DNA from 4 places in the Lysinibacillus sp. Y5S-8 genome. Region 1 is predicted to be linked to each of the others. Evidence: riboswitches for the same ligand, from Rfam matches in the RefSeq annotation. Region 1 holds a riboswitch; each other region holds the start of a gene.
What was found. Region 1 has a riboswitch for cobalamin ahead of V6670_RS11580 (hypothetical protein). Riboswitches for the same ligand answer to the same signal wherever they lie in the genome.
Positions count from the first base shown of each region.

Region 2: it holds a riboswitch for cobalamin, as region 1 does, so the genes downstream of both, V6670_RS02680 (ABC transporter substrate-binding protein) here and V6670_RS11580 (hypothetical protein) in region 1, are expected to answer to the same signal.
Region 3: it holds a riboswitch for cobalamin, as region 1 does, so the genes downstream of both, V6670_RS13670 ((2Fe-2S) ferredoxin domain-containing protein) here and V6670_RS11580 (hypothetical protein) in region 1, are expected to answer to the same signal.
Region 4: it holds a riboswitch for cobalamin, as region 1 does, so the genes downstream of both, V6670_RS20165 (iron chelate uptake ABC transporter family permease subunit) here and V6670_RS11580 (hypothetical protein) in region 1, are expected to answer to the same signal.

Region 1 is NZ_CP145889.1:2,379,979-2,384,691, forward strand. Features, by position in the region: gene V6670_RS11565 (acyl-CoA dehydrogenase family protein) at 1-278, shown strand, start outside; gene V6670_RS11570 (enoyl-CoA hydratase-related protein) at 295-1,080, shown strand; gene V6670_RS11575 (enoyl-CoA hydratase/isomerase family protein) at 1,095-2,159, shown strand; cobalamin riboswitch at 2,295-2,483, shown strand; gene V6670_RS11580 (hypothetical protein) at 2,932-3,567, shown strand; cobalamin riboswitch at 3,851-4,029, shown strand; gene V6670_RS11585 (glutaredoxin) at 4,143-4,367, shown strand; gene nrdI (class Ib ribonucleoside-diphosphate reductase assembly flavoprotein NrdI) at 4,364-4,713, shown strand, end outside.
Region 2 is NZ_CP145889.1:563,201-567,913, forward strand. Features, by position in the region: gene V6670_RS02675 (acyl-CoA dehydrogenase family protein) at 1-1,310, shown strand, start outside; cobalamin riboswitch at 1,368-1,550, shown strand; gene V6670_RS02680 (ABC transporter substrate-binding protein) at 1,695-2,666, shown strand; gene V6670_RS02685 (iron ABC transporter permease) at 2,663-3,664, shown strand; gene V6670_RS02690 (adenosylcobinamide amidohydrolase) at 3,661-4,713, shown strand, end outside.
Region 3 is NZ_CP145889.1:2,813,659-2,818,371, reverse strand. Features, by position in the region: gene V6670_RS13680 (energy-coupling factor ABC transporter substrate-binding protein) at 1-213, opposite strand, end outside; gene V6670_RS13675 (energy-coupling factor ABC transporter permease) at 217-963, opposite strand; cobalamin riboswitch at 1,106-1,291, opposite strand; cobalamin riboswitch at 1,549-1,731, shown strand; gene V6670_RS13670 ((2Fe-2S) ferredoxin domain-containing protein) at 1,878-2,249, shown strand; gene cobJ (precorrin-3B C(17)-methyltransferase) at 2,254-3,921, shown strand; gene V6670_RS13660 (sirohydrochlorin chelatase) at 3,936-4,713, shown strand, end outside.
Region 4 is NZ_CP145889.1:4,120,719-4,125,431, forward strand. Features, by position in the region: gene V6670_RS20155 (SMR family transporter) at 1-265, shown strand, start outside; gene V6670_RS20160 (heme ABC transporter ATP-binding protein) at 548-1,339, opposite strand; gene V6670_RS20165 (iron chelate uptake ABC transporter family permease subunit) at 1,345-2,391, opposite strand; cobalamin riboswitch at 2,536-2,724, opposite strand; gene V6670_RS20170 (YdhK family protein) at 3,037-3,606, shown strand; gene V6670_RS20175 (response regulator transcription factor) at 3,648-4,349, opposite strand; gene V6670_RS20180 (ATP-binding protein) at 4,327-4,713, opposite strand, start outside.

The DNA.
Region 1 (4,713 bases):
ATGTTATGGAAGCTTCTTTACTGCGAACGGAAAAGAACGCATGTGACAATATGAAACATTTGATGACAGATATTCTTTGTCAGGAAGGCTATCGTAAAATAGAAAAAAGTACAATCGACATTATTTGTGCTGCTGAAACAAATGAACAAAAGCGAAAAACAAGGCTAGATAATATTCAGCGCTTAAACATCCCACTCCATCAGAATCTCTTTATGAAAAAGCGAGAGATTGCAAGAGGGATTATCAACAATCCAAAATCGATCAGTTCATTGTCATAAACAGGAGGGAAAAATCATGGTTGATACATTTGCCAATGTTAGTAAAGAAGGTTCCATCACGCTTATTCATTTAAATCATCCACCATCAAATACGTTGTCATCAGCTTCTATTGAAGATCTTCGTGTCATTTTTAAAGAATTAGCTGAGGATGAAGAGACGAGAGCCATCATTGTGACCGGCTCTGGACGATTTTTTGCTGCGGGAGCAGATATAAAGGAATTTGTTGCTGCCTTTGGGCAACAGGATAGAGCATTACAAATGGCTGAAGCAGGCCAAGCGCTATGTGATGAAATTGAAGCCATGAAAAAGCCTGTTATTGCTGCTATTAATGGGCCAGCCCTTGGAGGAGGACTAGAGCTAGCGTTAGGCTGTCATTTCAGGATTGCTTCAAGTAATGCCATTGTTGGTTTACCAGAATTAAAGCTTGGCTTACTGCCGACATTCGGAGGCACTCAACGACTGAGCAGAATAACAACGCAAGCAAAGGCTCTACAATTAATTTTAACAAGCAAGCAATTAAGTGCTGACGAAGCACTACAATTAGGTATTATTCAAGTGGTGACGGAGCCAGATGAGCTTCTGCCAACTGCCAAAGCCCTTGCTCAGTCTTTTGTTGAGGGCAAAAGTATGACAAGTGTATCCCGTACAATTGAATGTATAATTCAAGGTGGGAAGGATCATCTCCAAAAAGGGCTGGAATTAGAACGAACACGCTTTGCTGAGTTATTTTTAACAGCGGATGCTAGAGAAGGCGTTCAAGCGTTTATTGACAAAAGACAGCCCAACTTTAAACATTCGTAAGGGAGGAAACTACTATGACAAATGAAGTAATATTTTCCGTCAGTGATGGTGGCGCAGCAAGCATTACGCTGAATCGTCCTCAAGCTTTAAACTCACTTTCTATAGAAATGCTAAAGCCCATTGGTGAGAAACTAAAGGAATGGCAGGAGAATGATCAAATACACTTGATAATTCTAAGAGGCGCTGGCGAAAAGGGCTTTTGTGCTGGGGGTGATATTAAAACACTCTATAAAGCTCGCTCCAGTCAGGAAGCTTTCCAAAATGCAGAAATCTTTTTTGAGGAAGAATATCAAATAGATAAGGCAATCTATCACTACCCAAAGCCTATCATTGCTTGCCTTGATGGCATTGTCATGGGAGGTGGGGTTGGTTTAACGTATGGGGCTAGCCACCGAATTGTTACAGAGCGAACAAAATGGGCTATGCCAGAAATGAATATTGGCTTCTTTCCTGATGTTGGGGCTGCCTATTTTCTAAATAAAGCGCCTGGCTATGTAGGATATTACTTAGCTTTAACAGCATCGATCATCCAAGCTGCGGATGTTCTCTTTGCTAATGGTGCAGATAGCTATATGACGAGCGATCATTTACACGCATTCCTCACACGCATTGAACAAACGGACTGGCATACAGTGGAGACTAGCACAGCTCTAAAGCAATTAATAGAGGACTATTCAAGTACACCAACAGCAAACAGTGAGCTTGCCAGTCTTCAAAATGAAATCGATCAACATTTCTCAAAACATACAGTGGAGAAGATAGTCGAATCCTTAGACAATGACCCAAGCAAATTTGCACAAGAAACAAAGCAGTTGCTTCTATCTAAATCTCCATCATCCTTAAAAATTACATTAAAGCAGCTGATAGATGCTCAACATAAAACGGTAGAAGAATGCTTTGCGACTGATTTAATTTTGGCAAAAAACTTTTTAAATCATGAGGATTTCTATGAAGGGGTTAGGTCTGTCGTCATTGATAAGGACCGAAATCCGCGGTATATCTATCAAACATTCGCTGATTTTACAGATGATATACTTGAAAAATTCTTTCAAGATAGTAGTGAAACCGTAAAGAAGTAAGAACAATGATATCTTCGCTCAATAAATGCTGAAACCATCTACTTGTTAAGAGGTAGGTGGTTTCTTAAGTGTTTTTCTATAGATTTTCATAGGGTTTTGTCAGAGAAAGTAGAATGGTATGTTATACTATAAAAAACGGAATAAAAGGATAAAGGTACAAATTCAATAGAATTTGTTTAAAAGGGAAGAACGGTGAAAAACCGTCGCTGTCCCGCAACTGTAATTAGGAGCACATTTTAAAAACCACTGTTATGTAAGTAATGGGAAGGGAAAAATGTGTGATGATCATAAGCCAGGAGACCTGCCTTTATCTAGTACAGCCAAAACCTACGCGGATAGGGGGTGTTGAGTGTGACGAATTACCTTCATCATACTCATAGTGCGACAACCAAAAAAAGAGTCTCTATTCAATATAGACGACTTATTTTATATTGGTTGAAGAACTATGAAGTATATCAGTCATAGCTAGCATCTTACCATTAGGGCAAGATGTTTTTTTTATGAATAAATAGGGGTGAACAAGATGACATCACATTCAATTTCATTGTTAAAGCAGCAAATTATGAACAACCTTTCTGGTGAGCATATTAGGCCATTATAGCTTTATATTAGGAAGTTAATAGAAGAAAACCCAAATGATTATACATCTATTAATGATGCCTATTTAACGATCAAGCTTGAATTAGTCGAGACATGTCATGATAGTAGATAAAAAATCTGAAGTGAAGTGAATAATTAAATGGAATGCAAAATGAACAAATCTGAAGACATAATGGACAACATAGATATGAATCAAAAAGTTTTATATAGAAAATTGGATCATTTTGAAATGGAAAGAGGCTTAGTATTAGAAAGTTTAGACATTTTTCTAAGGTGGAATCAACAAACACAATACCTTTCCGAAGACAAGCTTCAAAAGCTTTGGATGAAACTGGTAAGGAAGTATAAATTCTCTCTCGATGAATGGGAAAGAACTGCTAGTCGTACAAATATCCATGCTTATCTAGTGAAGGAGCAAGGGCATGGGTTACAAAAGTTGATGCGCTTTTACAAAGATCGACACGGCATAAAATGGTTGGAAAATGCATTTCATTATGGAATGTTATTGCTCATTGAAGTTGGAAAAATGCCTGGATTAGAAATGTTTTTCCTAACAAATTTAATATGTTACAAATGGGAAAAGGATTATTTAGAGGATGCAGATGTTCAACAGTTTTTTTGTCATTCAATAAATGGTAAAGTGAAGGAGGTCTATGAAAGTTTCAGGGCTTTCAATCAAGAACAGAATCTGTTAACCGCAACTACACTCTATAAACTTTTATCAAAATATAATCCTCATTTTCAAGTGAATTCGGCAGCAACGCCTGAATTTTATAAGGAATTGTCCTTATTTGTCGAAATCGAGTAATCCATACGTTCGACATGTCAAACAGTCTATTATTCTTTAGAATATAGGCTGTTTCTATGTGAAATACGCTAGTATATTTAATGCTCATAGATCCGTAGTAACAAAAAATCTCGTACATAGTTTAGATACACAATGAATTAAGATATAAGTAATAGATGGTGAAATTCCTTCGAAAGTTATGATCGAAAATAATGAATAATCAAAAAATAAAGAAGTTTAGAATCTAGATTTACTTTTTATATGAAGGATGGTACACTTAAAACTATTGAACAACAACTATATATTGTGTTCGTTTTATATAGGTGCTACTATATGTAGTTTAAAAGGGAAGTTCGGTACAATTCCGACGCTGTCCCCGCAACTGTGAAGCTGACAATGATTACAACCACTGTGCATTCGCATGGGAAGGGAATCAGAGGATGAAGCAAAGCCAGGAGACCTGCCTCTATAAAACAATTAATCATTTCTTCGGGGATTAAGAGATGGGAACGTCAGTATTTTTGGTATGGTAACGTTTCCATTTAGCTATCTCTCTAGAGGAGATAGCTTTTTATTATATGAAAAGAGGGATTTCTATGAAACTTTATACGAAAACAATCTGTCCAAAATGCCTTTGGGTAAAATCTGAATTACAACGTGCAGGACTTGAGGCAGAAATTGTCAACATTGATCACGATGAACAAGCTAAACAAACAATAATCGATGCAGGCTTTTTAAGTGTGCCTGTTTTAGAAATGAATAATACATTTATAGGAGATGTTAAGGACATAGTTTCTCATATTGAGATGATTGTTCTATGATCGTTTACGCAAGTCGTACAGGAAATGTCCGGAATATTGTTTCCAAATTAAGGGCAGAGTCTGTTGAGCTCTCTGAGGAATTACAATTGAATAAGCCTTATCTTTTAATTACTTATACTGATGGCTTAGGCGATATCCCTGCAAAAGTGGAACGTTTTTTAGAAAAAAACAGAGATTTTTGTAAAGGTGTAGTTGCCAGTGGCAATAGTAACTTTGGGCACAACGTATTTGGGGCTGCTGGCGAGAAAATCGCTGCTACCTATCATGTACCCTTAGTGAGAAAATTAGATTTACGAGGAAATCAAACAGATTATGAAGCCATACAAACGTTTTATGAAACGAGGGT
Region 2 (4,713 bases), 1.8 Mb from region 1:
CACAAGGTTATTTACTATCTCATGCAGAGCCTGGTTTTTATTGTCCCGTTACTTTGACGATGGCTACGGCTTATCTATTAGATCATTATGCTGATGAGGATGTAAAGCAGCGTTTCTTGCCACATGTTTGTGCAACAGGAGAGACGGAGCTATACGAAGGGGCAACATTTTTAACTGAACGTCAAGGAGGGTCAGACGTTGGGGCGAATGTTGTGGAGGCCAGAAAAGTAGGCAATGAGTACCGTCTCTATGGAGAAAAATACTTCGCATCCAATGCAGGTATGTGTGGCGTAGCAATGGTGTTGGCACGTTTAGAAGGCGCACAAGCAGGCTCTAAAGGGTTAACGTTATTTGCAGTTCCATGGAATAATGAAGATGGTACGGCTAATCATCTTCGTATTCGTCGATTGAAAGATAAATTAGGCGTTCGAGCAGTCCCATCGGGCGAGGTAGAGTTTGATGGTGCCCTTGCTTATATTGTAGGGGAACAAAATAAAGGGATTTATTACATGCTAGAAGCACTAAATCTTTCAAGAATTTGTAATGCAGTAGCATCGATTGGTATTATGCGTCGAGGCTTTTTAGAGGCAAAGCATTATGTGAGCAATCGATATGCATTTGGCAAGCCCTTAACACAATACCCAATGATCCAGGATACACTAGGGAAGTTTGCTGCTAAGCTGCATGTGGAAGTAGCGACAGTATTTGATCTTATTCAATTATACGATAAAGTGACAAGTGGGCAGGGAACACAACAAGATCTCATTATGAATCGTTTATATATTGCCATTATGAAAAAGGAAACGGCAGAGCAAGCCGTTCATTATGCTAGTGAAGCGATTGAATTACATGGTGGTAATGGCTATATTGAAGACTTTGTGACACCACGCTTACTAAGGGATGCACAAGTATTGACGGTATGGGAGGGAACGGCAAATATTTTGGCCTTAGAAATTATTCGTTTAGTGGATAAGTTCCATGCACATGAACTGTTTGTCCGTGAAATGGAGACAAGGCTAGAGAAGCTGGCGGATAGTCCACTAGTGCGAATTGTGGAAGAGCAGTTGGTAAGTCTTGCGGCTACATTACAAATTTTTAGCGCTTTAGATGAAGCAACTAAAACTTTCGAAGCAAAAGATATAGCGAAAAAGATGGCCCATCTTTATGAAAGTGTTGTAGCGGTTGAATGGGCACAAAAATTTGGCGGAAAGTACGAAAAGCTAGCGGATATCTATTTAGAGCAAACGTGGTCATTGCGACAAATAGGTGCACAAATGAAAACCGTACAATATTTTTCTGAAATTGTATAATTGCCAAGGAGTCGTCTGGAATGGAGGCGACTTCTTTTATTTTCATGTATAATGAAATCAACTGAATATTATAAAGGTTCTTTACTTAAGTAAAGTGAAAAGGGAAGTCGGTGTAATTCCGATGCGGTCCCGCCACTGTAAGTGTGAGTTTTTTCAAATAATGCCACTGAAGATTTCGGGAAGGCTTGAAAAACGCAATAAGCACGAGCCAGGAGACCTGCCTTTATAGTATAGACATGACAGCCTACGAGGATAGGGTGGTGGATTTTGTATCAGTTTTTTGGTGCGATTTTGACCCCTCATCATTCGAAGATGAGGGGTCTTATTTTGATGGAGAAAATATTTCTAACCAATTGACGCACGGATCAACAAAGGAGGATTCACATGAAGAAATTTTGGAAAATAGGATTATCAGCATTTTTAGCAGTAGGTTTGTTAGCTGCATGCGGGCAAGAAGCCAAAAATGACAAGCCAGTAGCTACGGAGCAGCAAACACAGCAAGAGACTCCACAGGTGGATGAAGCAACATTCCCAATGACCATAACAGATGCCATTGGCAAGGATATTACACTTGAAGCACCGCCTGAAAAAATTGTTTCTCTTATTCCAAGTAACACAGAGATATTATTTGAACTTGGTTTAAATGATGAAATAGTTGGGGTGACAGACAATGATGATTATCCACCAGAAGTCGCTGAAAAGGATAAAGTTGGGGGCATGGAGTACAATATTGAAAAAATTATTGCCTTAAAGCCAGATATCGTGTTTTCACATGAATCTAGCATGTCCCTTTCAGAAGCGGCGATTGAACAGCTTGAGTCAGCAGGTTTGAAAGTATTTGTCGTAAAAAATGCACAAGATTTTAATGAAACTTACACAACGATTGAGCTGCTTGGTCGTGCAACAGGGAAATTACCAGAGGCTGAAAAAATCGTTGCTAATATGAAGGAAAAAGTGGAAGATGTTCTGACAAAAGTAAAGGATGTTGAACCAAAAAAAGTGCTGGTCGAAGCATCGGATGAACCTACTATTTATACGGCGGGTAATGGCACATTTATGAATGCTATGCTGGAGATGATTCATGCAGAAAACGTAGCGGCAGATGCGAAGGATTGGTATGAAATTAGTTCAGAACAAATTATTGCGAAAAACCCAGATGTCATCGTTGTGACATATCATTATGTACCAGATATTTTAACAAAAATACCACAACGTGCTGGTTTCGATACTGTTAATGCCGTGAAAAATAAGGCAATCGTTCAAGTAGATGAAAGCACAACAAGTCGTCAAGGTCCCCGTTTAGGAGAAGGTCTTGAAGAATTAGCAAAAGCTATTTATCCAGAGGTATTTAAGTGAAAAAAATAGCACTAGCCTATGTACTAACATGTACGCTTCTTGTCATTAGTATCTGGTGTGGCGTAGCGATAGGCTCAGTTCATATTCCGTTAGAAGTTTTATGGAATCAAGCAGTTGATGAAACGGCTGCTAATATCTTTTGGAAAATCCGTCTGCCACGCGTGTTGTTAGCGGGACTAGTGGGAGCTTCTCTGGCCATTGCTGGAGCAGCTTTCCAAGGGTTGTTAAAAAATCCATTGGCAGATCCATATACATTAGGCGTTTCATCGGGGGCATCTGTTGGTGCTGTTATTACGATCTTTTTTAGTATATCTATACCGGTCGTAGGCTTGTATGCCCTACCCACTTTTAGTATGATAGGCGCAATCATCACAATGGTAGTGGTCATGAGCTTTGCTAGAATGGTAGACCGTTCATTGAAGATGGAAACGTTAATTTTAACAGGTGTTATTTTTAGCTCATTTCTAGGCTCTCTCATTTCATTAATGATTGCTTTATCTGGAGAAGAGCTACGCCAAGTAATTGGCTGGTTACTAGGTTCTGTGTCAATGCGTGGATGGCCATATGTCCAAATGATCACGCCATTTGTTATTATTGGTTCCATTATGCTTTGGACGCAAAGACGAGAGCTAAATGTTTTGTTATATGGTGAAGAGCGCGCGAAGCATTTAGGTGTCAATGTGAAACGTAGTAAGTATTTGATTTTAGCGGGTGGCTCCATGTTAACGGGAGCTGCTGTAGCGGTTTCTGGCACAATTGGCTTTGTAGGATTAGTTGTACCGCATATGACAAGGATGATTTGGGGTTCCGACCACCGCCATTTATTGCCATTATCGTTTTTCAATGGCGCAACTTTACTCATTGTTTGCGATTTAGTAGCACGGACAATTATTGTGCCAAGAGAGCTGCCTATCGGTGTTATTACAGCGTTTATTGGTGCACCTGTTTTCTCCTATATTTTTTATAAGCAACGTAGAAGTAAGGGGGTACGGGCATGATTATTGTCGAACATCTATCAGGTGGTTATGAAGATGTACCAATCGTCAAGGACATTAGTTTTACTGTGGAAAAAGGGAAAATTCTTGGTATTCTAGGACCGAATGGTAGTGGGAAATCTACATTATTAAAGGTAATGAGTGGGATATTACCAGCTACTGCTGGAACAATCACAATTGATGGACAAAATATCCTTTCTTATAATGCCCGTGCTTTGGCGCAAAAGATGGCTGTACTACCACAGCTTCATGCAAATGCTTTCTCAAATAGTGTAAGGGAGGCCATTTCACTAGGGCGCTACCCCCATCAAACAGGTTTTTTCTCAAGTTGGTCTGAACAGGATGAACAGGCTGTTCAGCATGCCATGCTGCAAACGGGTGTAAAACGCTATGAGCACACCCCGTTAGAATTTTTATCGGGTGGTGAACAACAAAGAGTATTTGTTGCTCAGGCATTAGCGCAAACAGCAGAAATTCTACTGCTGGATGAGCCAACCAATCATCTAGACATTGCACATCAACGGCAAATCTTAGATATGGTCAGGAAGGAAGCTGTGGAGTGTGGTTTAACGGTTGTTATGGTACTACATGATATGAATTTAGCCTCTCTCTATTGTGATGAATTATTGCTTATGGAGGGTGGGCAAATGAGAGCACTTGGAGCACCGCATGAAGTATTAATTGCCTCCCAAATTGAAGAAGTTTATCAAGCACGAGTGGCTACATATGCCCATCCCGAAATACCAAAACCTCAAATTACAATGATGCCCGCAACAACTGATTACCAGCAGCGAGCTGTCATCAAAAAAGAACATTTCATGATAACGGAACACTATATTCAACTCCAATCAGAGATTCCGTTAAAAACAGTGTCCTCTGCTGTTCATAACCCAGGTATTGGCTGGCATAATTGCCTATTAAACCGCTCTGTACCTGGTGATTATGTGATAAGTGATGTAAAAAGAGAAGTTAGTGAATTTTTGCAAAGAGAGAATTTTTCCCCTACAAGTACTGTTGTGATGCTGACAGCAGTGCCAACAGCTCTTGTCGCC
Region 3 (4,713 bases), 430 kb from region 1:
AATAGCTGCCTGTAGCACGAATAATAAGCTTTCAATTTCACCACTTGGTGGCTCCCATAAGCTTTCAAACCACGGTTCATATTCTGCATTGATTTCGCCAATGGCTGCTTCTGCCTCTCCATCAGCACCACCAAATTCTGCACCTTTTTGTATAAACAATGGAATGATAGCTAACAGCACAACAATCGCTAATAGTAATAAATTTCGTTTCATCTACTAATGTGCCTCCTTTGTTGAGAAAACACGCAACATTTTTAATTCGCTGACATTGTACTTTTTCAAGAAATTCATCACAATGACCGTTAAAATTCCTTCACTCACCGCTAACGGAATTTGAGTTAAGGCAAAAATACCTGCGAACTTTGTAAACGATGCCATAAAGCCGCCAACCTCTGAAGGGAAGGCTAATGCTAACTGTACAGAAGTCACAACATATGTACCTAAGTCACCAAGCATCGCAGCAAAAAAAACAGCTAGTGAAAATGACAACCCTATTTTTTGAGCCCCTTTAAAGACAAAGTAAGCAATAAATGGGCCTACAATCGCCATAGAGAAGGCGTTCGCTCCTAAAGTGGTAATCCCACCATGTGCTAATAATAAAGATTGGAATAATAAAACAATCGTTCCGATGACACTCATAGCTAGAGGTCCGAATAAAACCGTTCCAAGTCCAACACCAGTTGGGTGGGAGCAACTACCTGTAACCGAAGGGATTTTTAACGCCGACAGCACAAAAGCAAAGGCTCCTGAAAGACCTAAAAGCATTTTGGTTTCAGGGTTTTCTTCAATCGTTTTGCGAATGGAGCGCAATCCTAGAATAATAAATGGGATAGAGATGACCCACCAAAAAATAGCCCATTCGATTGGTAAAAAACCTTCCATGATATGCATAGCAAAGGCACGTTTTGGCACGAGTAAAAAGGCCAATAAAAAATAACTAAGTTTCCACCATGAAAATTTCAACAGCTTTCCTCCTTACTAATAGATTTTTAGAATGTAGCGTGCGTAAATAAAAAAGCACTTCTCCGTTGTTGGAAAAGTGCATAGCTAAAAAAGCAAATAACATTCTCATCTGCTAAGCCGCACACCTATCCTCGTAGGCTGAAACGATCACATATTTTTCGGCAGGTCTCCTGGCTCTAGTTCAACACTTTATAGGTCTTCCCATCCGTTGGACAGTGACATGTTCTATAAAGCTCCCTAATACAGTGGCGGGACCGCGCCGGACTCAAACCGGCTTCCCTTTTAAGCAAAATGATAAGTATTTTACACCGAAAAAACATTAAGTTGTGAGATTTCACGACAAAGTGTAACATGATTTTCCATAAATATGCTATACTTTTTTTAAAAATATTTTCAATTGAAGGTCAATGGAGAAAATTCTGATAACTACTGAATTGTCATAAATAAGGAGATATTATAATTTTTATACCCGGTCTACACACAAAATTGATAAAATTGTCATAAATTTTTATAGAAATATTGAAATTTTAAAATAATGAGATATGATAGAGACAGTTTTCTATTCTATAAAGAAGATAATAAATTTCATATAAAACGTCGATAAGTGCTCGAATAACTCGAGATAATAGGGAAATTGGTGAAAATCCAATACAGCCCCCGCTACTGTAATAGCTGATGAAATCGCAAAGCCACTGGTGCAAACTTGGGAAGGCGCGATAGTAAAATGAAGCTTAAGTCAGGAAACCTGCTTATTTGATTGTGCATGCAAACTTTTCGGAGGGAGAAGTTGAAGCGAGAGCGAGTACCTGTATTTTATTTTATTCGTTTTTATTTGGCTTCTACAAAACCTTTACTCTCCGTAATTAGAGTAAAGGTTTTTCTTTTTCCAGAAAGCAAATGAGGGGAGACAGAAGATGACAACATGGAATTTAGAGGGGATGAAAACACATCTCTTTATTTGTAATGGTAGTAGCTGCATGAACAAAGGTGGGGAGGAAATTACCCTAGCTATTCGAGAAGAAATACAACAGCAAGCACTTGATCAAGAGATACATACAACAAGAACGCGCTGTAATGGACGATGCAAGGATGCTTGTGTGGTCATCGCCTATCCGCAAGGGAATTGGTATCGTGTACCATCAACAGAGCATGCTAGAACACTCGTACAAGATTTACATCATGAATCCTTATACAACGAACATGTCTTTACACTTCGTGAAGGTACATTACAGCGTACAGCACAAACGACAGCCATTAAAGGGATCGAAAAGGTGAAAGAGGGGTAACAACATGGCGCAAAAAGGAAAAATTTTCGTAGTGGGCTTTGGACCTGGAGACTTTAAGCATATTACGACACGGGCGGTAGAGGCATTACAACAAAGTGATATGATCATAGGCTACAAAACCTACGTGGAGTTGATTCAAGATTTAGTCAGTGCGAAGTCGATTGTCAGTACTGGAATGACCGAAGAGGTGTCCCGTGCGCAGGAAGCGGTTCGCCAAGCAGAGGCTGGAAGCATTGTCTCAGTCATTTCAAGTGGTGATGCGGGTGTCTATGGTATGGCGGGATTAGTGTATGAGGTATTGATTGAGCTAGGCTGGACAGAAGCAACGGGGATTGAGGTAGAAATTGTCCCTGGTATTTCTGCTATCAATTCATGTGCTAGCTTACTTGGTGCCCCGATTATGCATGATGCCTGTACGATTAGTTTAAGTGACCATCTAACACCATGGAATTTAATTGCCAAGCGCGTCGAGGCAGCCGCTATGGCGGATTTTGTAATCGCTTTATACAACCCAAAAAGCGGTCGCCGAACAAGACAAATTGTCGAAGCACAGCGCATTCTCTTAGAGTATCGTTCGCCTGACACACCAGTAGGACTTGTGAAAAGTGCTTACCGCGATCGTCAAGAAGTGACGATGACAACATTAGCCGAAATGCTGGAGCATGATATTGGAATGCTGACGACAGTCATTATTGGTAATTCGTCGACATTTTTCTATGACAATAAAATGATTACACCACGTGGCTATCAACGTAAATATACATTGGGTGAAGAAAAACAACCATTACGTCCACATCAACGTTTACGTGAAGAAAATGAACCTTGGGCAATGAACCAAGAGACAGGGACTGCACGACAAGACTTTACAGCAGATCCTAATGCAGGGCGTTTTAATAAACCCAGTGTAGCCGCTACGCCAAAGCCGAAAAAAACAGCACTTGAAATGGCTACAGCGGCACTCGCAATGGTGAAAGGAACAAGTGCAGTCAAAGTAACGCCGAAGCTTGTACAGCAAAAAATAGAATCAATTTTTGAATTAGCTGTAAGCCCAGGAGTGGTGAATAAGTTTTTCACACCTCAGCAAATGATGACGTTAGCAGAGGTCGTTGGGGAAGAGGGAACGATGGAATATACACCAGACCATCAAATCCATTTGAAAATCCCAACGACTGCCCCTGAACGTATTACGGAGAAACTACAGGAAGTAGGCTTTTTATTAGCGCCGATTGGTGATGTGCTATCCTTGAAGGCTTGTGATTTTTGCTATGGTGAAAAGGCCGATTCGATTCCTTATGCAGAAGAGATACAACAAAAATTAGGTGGTATGTCTTTGCCGAAAACATTAAATATCGGCTTTAACGGCTGTGGTATGGCCTGTTACAGGGCTGTATTTGATGATATTGGTATTGTCTATCGCAAAAGTAAATTTGATGTCTTTATTGGGGCGAAGCCAGTTGGTCGTACGGCCCATGCAGCACAGCCTGTTGTAGAAGGGTTGGAGCCTGAACAACTGATTCCACTAATTACAGATATTATTGAAGAATATAAAGCAAATGCCCACCCAAATGAACGTTTATTTAAATATTTTAAACGTGTGAAAAAGATATTGCATTTTACGTATCAAGATATGTCTTCCAAAATAAAAGTAGAGCCAGCTCCGTGCGGCGACTAGTAAGGAGAAAAGAGATGAAAGCTATTTTATTTGTCGGCCATGGGAGCCGTTTAGCAGCAGGAAATGATGAGGTACGTACATTTATTGAACAAATGACACCGCGTATTGATGCACAATTTTTAGTGGAAACATGTTTCCTAGAATTTGCTTCACCGAACATCGAAGAAGGCATTACGAATTGTGTGAAGAAAGGGGCTACAGAGGTTCATGTAATTCCGATTATTTTACTTCATGCAGGCCATTCAAAGCTGCATATTCCAGCAGAGATCGAGCATGCGCGTGAGCATTATCCGAACATTACATTTACCTATGGTCAAACCATTGGCATTCATGATGAAATATTTGCGATTTTACAAGATCGTCTAGCGGAAATTGGTTTTCATTCAGAACAAGAGCAACAAGATACAGCCATTTTATTGATTGCACGAGGTGGCAGTGATCCATCTGCAAATGGTGATTTTTATAAAATTACACGACTTTTATGGGAAAAATTACCTGTTAAATATGTGGAAAGTGCATTTATGGGCGTAACAGATCCACGTGTTGAAGAAGGTATTGAACGCTGTGTTAAATTAGGTGCGAAAAAAATCATCATGCTCCCATACTTTTTATTCACAGGTATTTTAATGGAACGTATGAATGATATGTGTGTGAAGTTTAATGAACAATATCCAGATTGTACTGTTCAAATTGCCAATTATTTTGGCTACCATGAACGTTTACAAAATGTTTTATTAGAGCGTATTGAACAAGCGATAAATGGTACATCTACAGGCATGCAAGATTTAGAAA
Region 4 (4,713 bases), 1.7 Mb from region 1:
TATTGGATTACGCTTTTATAGTCAAAATAAAACGATACGAAATTTATTATTATATGTCGGTGGCTTTGGATTATCATTTGCCCTTTTATATGCTTCCTTCAATTATTTACAGCTAAGCATTGCCTATGTTGTCTGGGTAGGTATTGGTACTGTCGGTGCAGTGCTTGTCAATATCATTTTCTTTGGTGAATCCAAAAATCTACCACGAATTATCAGTATCATCGCTATTATCATAGGTGTAGCAGGGTTAAAGGCCGTATCTTAATTAAACTACAATCAAAGGACATCCTTCTAATATCGAGGAATGTCCTTTGTCATTTAAACCATTGAGTATATCTTTGAACCTGTTACATTTTTATAATTAAACAGATACACTGCGGTCATTACTCTAGCTAATGAAAAATCCGTCTCCTGTATAAACATTGACTATTTTTCTAACTAAGAAACATAAAAACTCTTCCTGATATGACTGTTTCCTATGCCATGTATATTCGTAAATGCTACTTTCATAATGAATATATTATGTAAAATAGTTGTCCTTACTTTTTTAAACTTGACTGACCTTCTTTGCGAATTGATCAGGAACATACGTGAGGTATGGTTTACCAGTCAAGGAATGTGTTTGAATATCAGCAAAAACACCAAATACTTCTTGTAACAATGCTGGTGTTAGCACTTCCTCCGGTGTCCCATGACACACGATTCGACCTTGCTGCAACACGTAAATTTGATCACAGTACATTGCCGCAATATTCAAGTCATGTAAAGCCGCAACTACTGTTAAATGTAAGGTTTGAATTAAGTCCATAAGCTGAAGTTGATGTTGGATATCTAAATGATTCGTTGGCTCATCTAATATAAGCACTTGTGCTTGCTGTGCTAGTGCTCGTGCAACCATTACACGTTTTTTCTCTCCACCTGAAAGGGAGCTAAAGCTTCGTTTTTCTAAATGAGCTATACCTGTTTGCTTCAAAGCATCTTTAACAATTTGAAAATCTTGCTCTTGATCTAGCTCTAACAGTTTTTTATGTGGCGTTCTCCCCATGCTAACTAAATCATGTACAGTGAAATCAAATAAAACAGGTGTATCTTGACTAACAACAGCTAAATTCTTCGCAATTGCTTTACTAGATTGCTTTAAAATATCATGCTCATTTAATAATACCGTCCCGCTTTCAGGTTTTAGAAGACGATACATATTTTTTAGCAATGTTGATTTGCCACTACCATTAGGGCCAATTAACCCAACAAACTGCTTTTTCTTTATTTGAATACTTACTTCATGTAGTATACGTTGATCGTTAATGGAGAATGATACTTGCTTTGCTTCTAATGTCATATAAGTTAATCTCCTTCACCGAAAGAATAATTATTGCGACGGAGTAGCCAAATGAAAAATGGACCTCCACAAAAGGCTGTAATAATACCAATTGGCATTTCCTGAGGAGCAATGATAATTCGAGCAAAGGCATCAGCCCACACTAAGAAAATCCCCCCTATTAAAGCACTAATCGGTATCACATATTTATAGTTAGATCCCACAATTAAACGTACTATATGAGGGATAATTAGACCTACAAAACCAATAGAGCCACTGACTGCCACCAGTACACCTGTTAACAGGGAGACAAGTAATATAAGCTGAATCCGAAATTGCTGAAGATTAACGCCTAACGTCACTGCCGCTTCTTCCCCAAGTAAAAGTAAATTTAAATTTCGATAGTGTAGCCAGAGAAGCCCAAATACGACAAAAAATATGGAAGCTGGAATGATAATATTATTCCATTTAGCTCCTGCTAGACTACCTAGCATCCAAAACATAACAGCCTTTAAAGCCCCCTCTTGCTTTGACATCATTAAAATAAAATTAGAAATGGCCGTTAAAATAAAGGAAACAGCCATACCTGCCAATAACAGACGAAAAATAGAAACCCGTCCCCCAACACGAGATAAGAAAAACACCAGTGCAATGGCAAGTAATGATCCTAGAAAGGCTGATATTGAAAGCGCGTAAATACCTAAAAATGAAAAGGCTCCTAAAATAATCACAGATGTCGCTCCGACGGCTGCCCCTGAAGAAATCCCTAAAATATACGGGTCAGCAATGGAATTTCGCACAAGTGCCTGAATGGCTGCCCCCGCAATGGCTAATCCAGCACCAACAATAGCAGCCAATAAAACACGAGGTGCTCTTATTTGCCAAATGATAATTTCCTGTGAGCGACTCCAATCCTGCTCTATGGCATTTTGTATAAAGGGGATTTTAGAAAGAATAACTTTCCATACATACAATGGCGTAACTGATACAGAGCCGACCATGACTGCAAAGGTCATAGAAACAATTAATACGAAGAAAAGGATTAAGGAAAAAAATATAAACTTTTTATTCATCCGTTCTAAACTCCTACTGAATATTGATGAATGAAGCAATAAAAAAAGGTATTCCATACGCAACTACGCATAGAAATACCCTAGAATAAACAAAGTCAGAAAAAATCCAGCTATTGTCCGTAATTGCTTGCATCCTCGTGGGCATTACAGGTATTACTAACTGGCAGGTCTCCTGGCTTCGATTCAACACCCTATAATTGCCTTCCCATTCTTCCACAGTGGCAAATAATATTATAGGACTCCTCGTTACAGTTGCGGGACAGCGTCGGACTTACACCGACTTCCCTTTTAAGTGACATTATAAAATGGCACACCAATAGTACTTGAATTTATAAAATTGTGACGATTCTATCATACATTTTTATAGATTGTTAGTCTACATGGAATTTTATTTCTAAGGAAGAACAATATATAAGCTGTCTCTTCGCAGTTTTGAGCACAATAGCTATTTGCTCGTTATAAATTGGCTATCTATTACTTAATAGTTTTGGCATGGGAGGATACCCTACCACATATTAGCCACTTTTCCTATCACATACATCAACAACATTTCGTTCTCTTCATTCATGTCAAAAAGTGATTGACATCCATCATTTCTGCACATTTGTTTGCTACAGTAAGGGAAAATAGTGAGGAGGATATTACATGATATTTAAAAGAAAATGGTCTACTGGACTTCTAGCAGTAACGGCCTTAATTAGTTTAGCAGCTTGTGCGGAGGAGCAAACGAAGCCTGCATCTACTTCCAATAACACCGCTGAAGAAATGGATCATTCTACGATGAACCACTCAAGCTCAGGTGAAGTACCACCCACATTAAAAAACGCGGATAATCCGAAGTTTTCTGTTGGAAGTAACGTGATTATTACGGATGGACATATGGACGGTATGAGAGGTGCCGAAGCAACAATAATAGGTGCCTATAACACAACTGCCTATGTTATTTCCTATGAGCCAACTTCCGGTGGAAAACGTGTAGAAAATCATAAGTGGGTGATTCATGAAGAATTGATTGATCCAGAAGAAGCACCACTAGCTCCTGGCACAAAAGTAAAAACGGACGCAGCGCATATGGAAGGTATGGAAAATGCGACTGTCCGTATTGAGGAGGCTATCCAAACGACTGTTTATATGGTTGATTACACTTCGACCACAAATGGTGAAGCTGTTAAAAATCATAAATGGGTGACAGAAGAAGAATTAACCTCAAAATAATATAAACAACCTCTTCCAGCATTTCTGGCAGAGGTTGTTTTCTAGCTTTTGTGTTGTAATGATTTTCTATCAATTGACTTATGCCATTTATAGCCGATACCCCATACTGTTTGCAAGTAATCATCCACAGGGAAACCGCTTTTTCTTAATTTTTCTCGTAAATTACGCACATGAGAATCAATCGTACGATCTTCAATTGTCACATTATATCCCCAAACTGTGGTGATTAGATGTTCTCTAGAAAATACTTTGTTTTGATGATCTAAAAATAAAACAAGCATGGAAAATTCCTTTGGAGTTAGAGGAATTGCCTCATGTTGAAAATATAATTCAAAGGATTCTTTATCTAAACGAAGACCCTCAAAGCTAATAACTTTTTCATCTATTTTCGATCTTCTTAATACCGCATGTATACGTGCTAATAACTCTTCCTCATCAAAGGGCTTTAATATGTAGTCATCAGCACCGAGGTTTAAGCCTTTTACAATATCCGCATGCTCTCCCTTTGCAGTAAGCATAATGATGGGTACATCCCAAAACTTCCTAATTTCTTGGCACGCCTGCCACCCATCCATCTCTGGCATCATAACATCCAAAAGAATTAAATCTGCATGCCCATCTTCTAAAAAATCGAAAGCCTCTTGAACGGTAGACGCAGCTCTACAATAAAAATTTGGCTCTAAATAAAGGGTTAATAAATCTAACATTCTTGGCTCATCATCAATGCATAAAATGGTTTTCATCTGTTTCTACTCCTTTAAAAGATAATTCAAAAGTAGTCCCTTTATTTATTTCACTGCTAACCTTCACTTCGCCCCCATGTGCCTGTACAAGTTCCTTGACAATAGCAAGCCCCAGTCCAGAACCACCTAAAGCACGACTACGAGATTTTTCCACTCGATAAAATCGTTCAAAAATATAGGGTAAATCCTTCTTTGGAATCCCCTTTCCTGTATCTTGAACGATAATGCTTAAAACATCATTGTGTTTCTTTGCGGTGACTGAAGTCGTATCTCCTGACGCACAATAGATTAATGCGTTATTTAATAGATTTATCAGGATTTGCTCTAGCCTTGCTTCATCTACCCATACTGTCAAGCCCTCTTC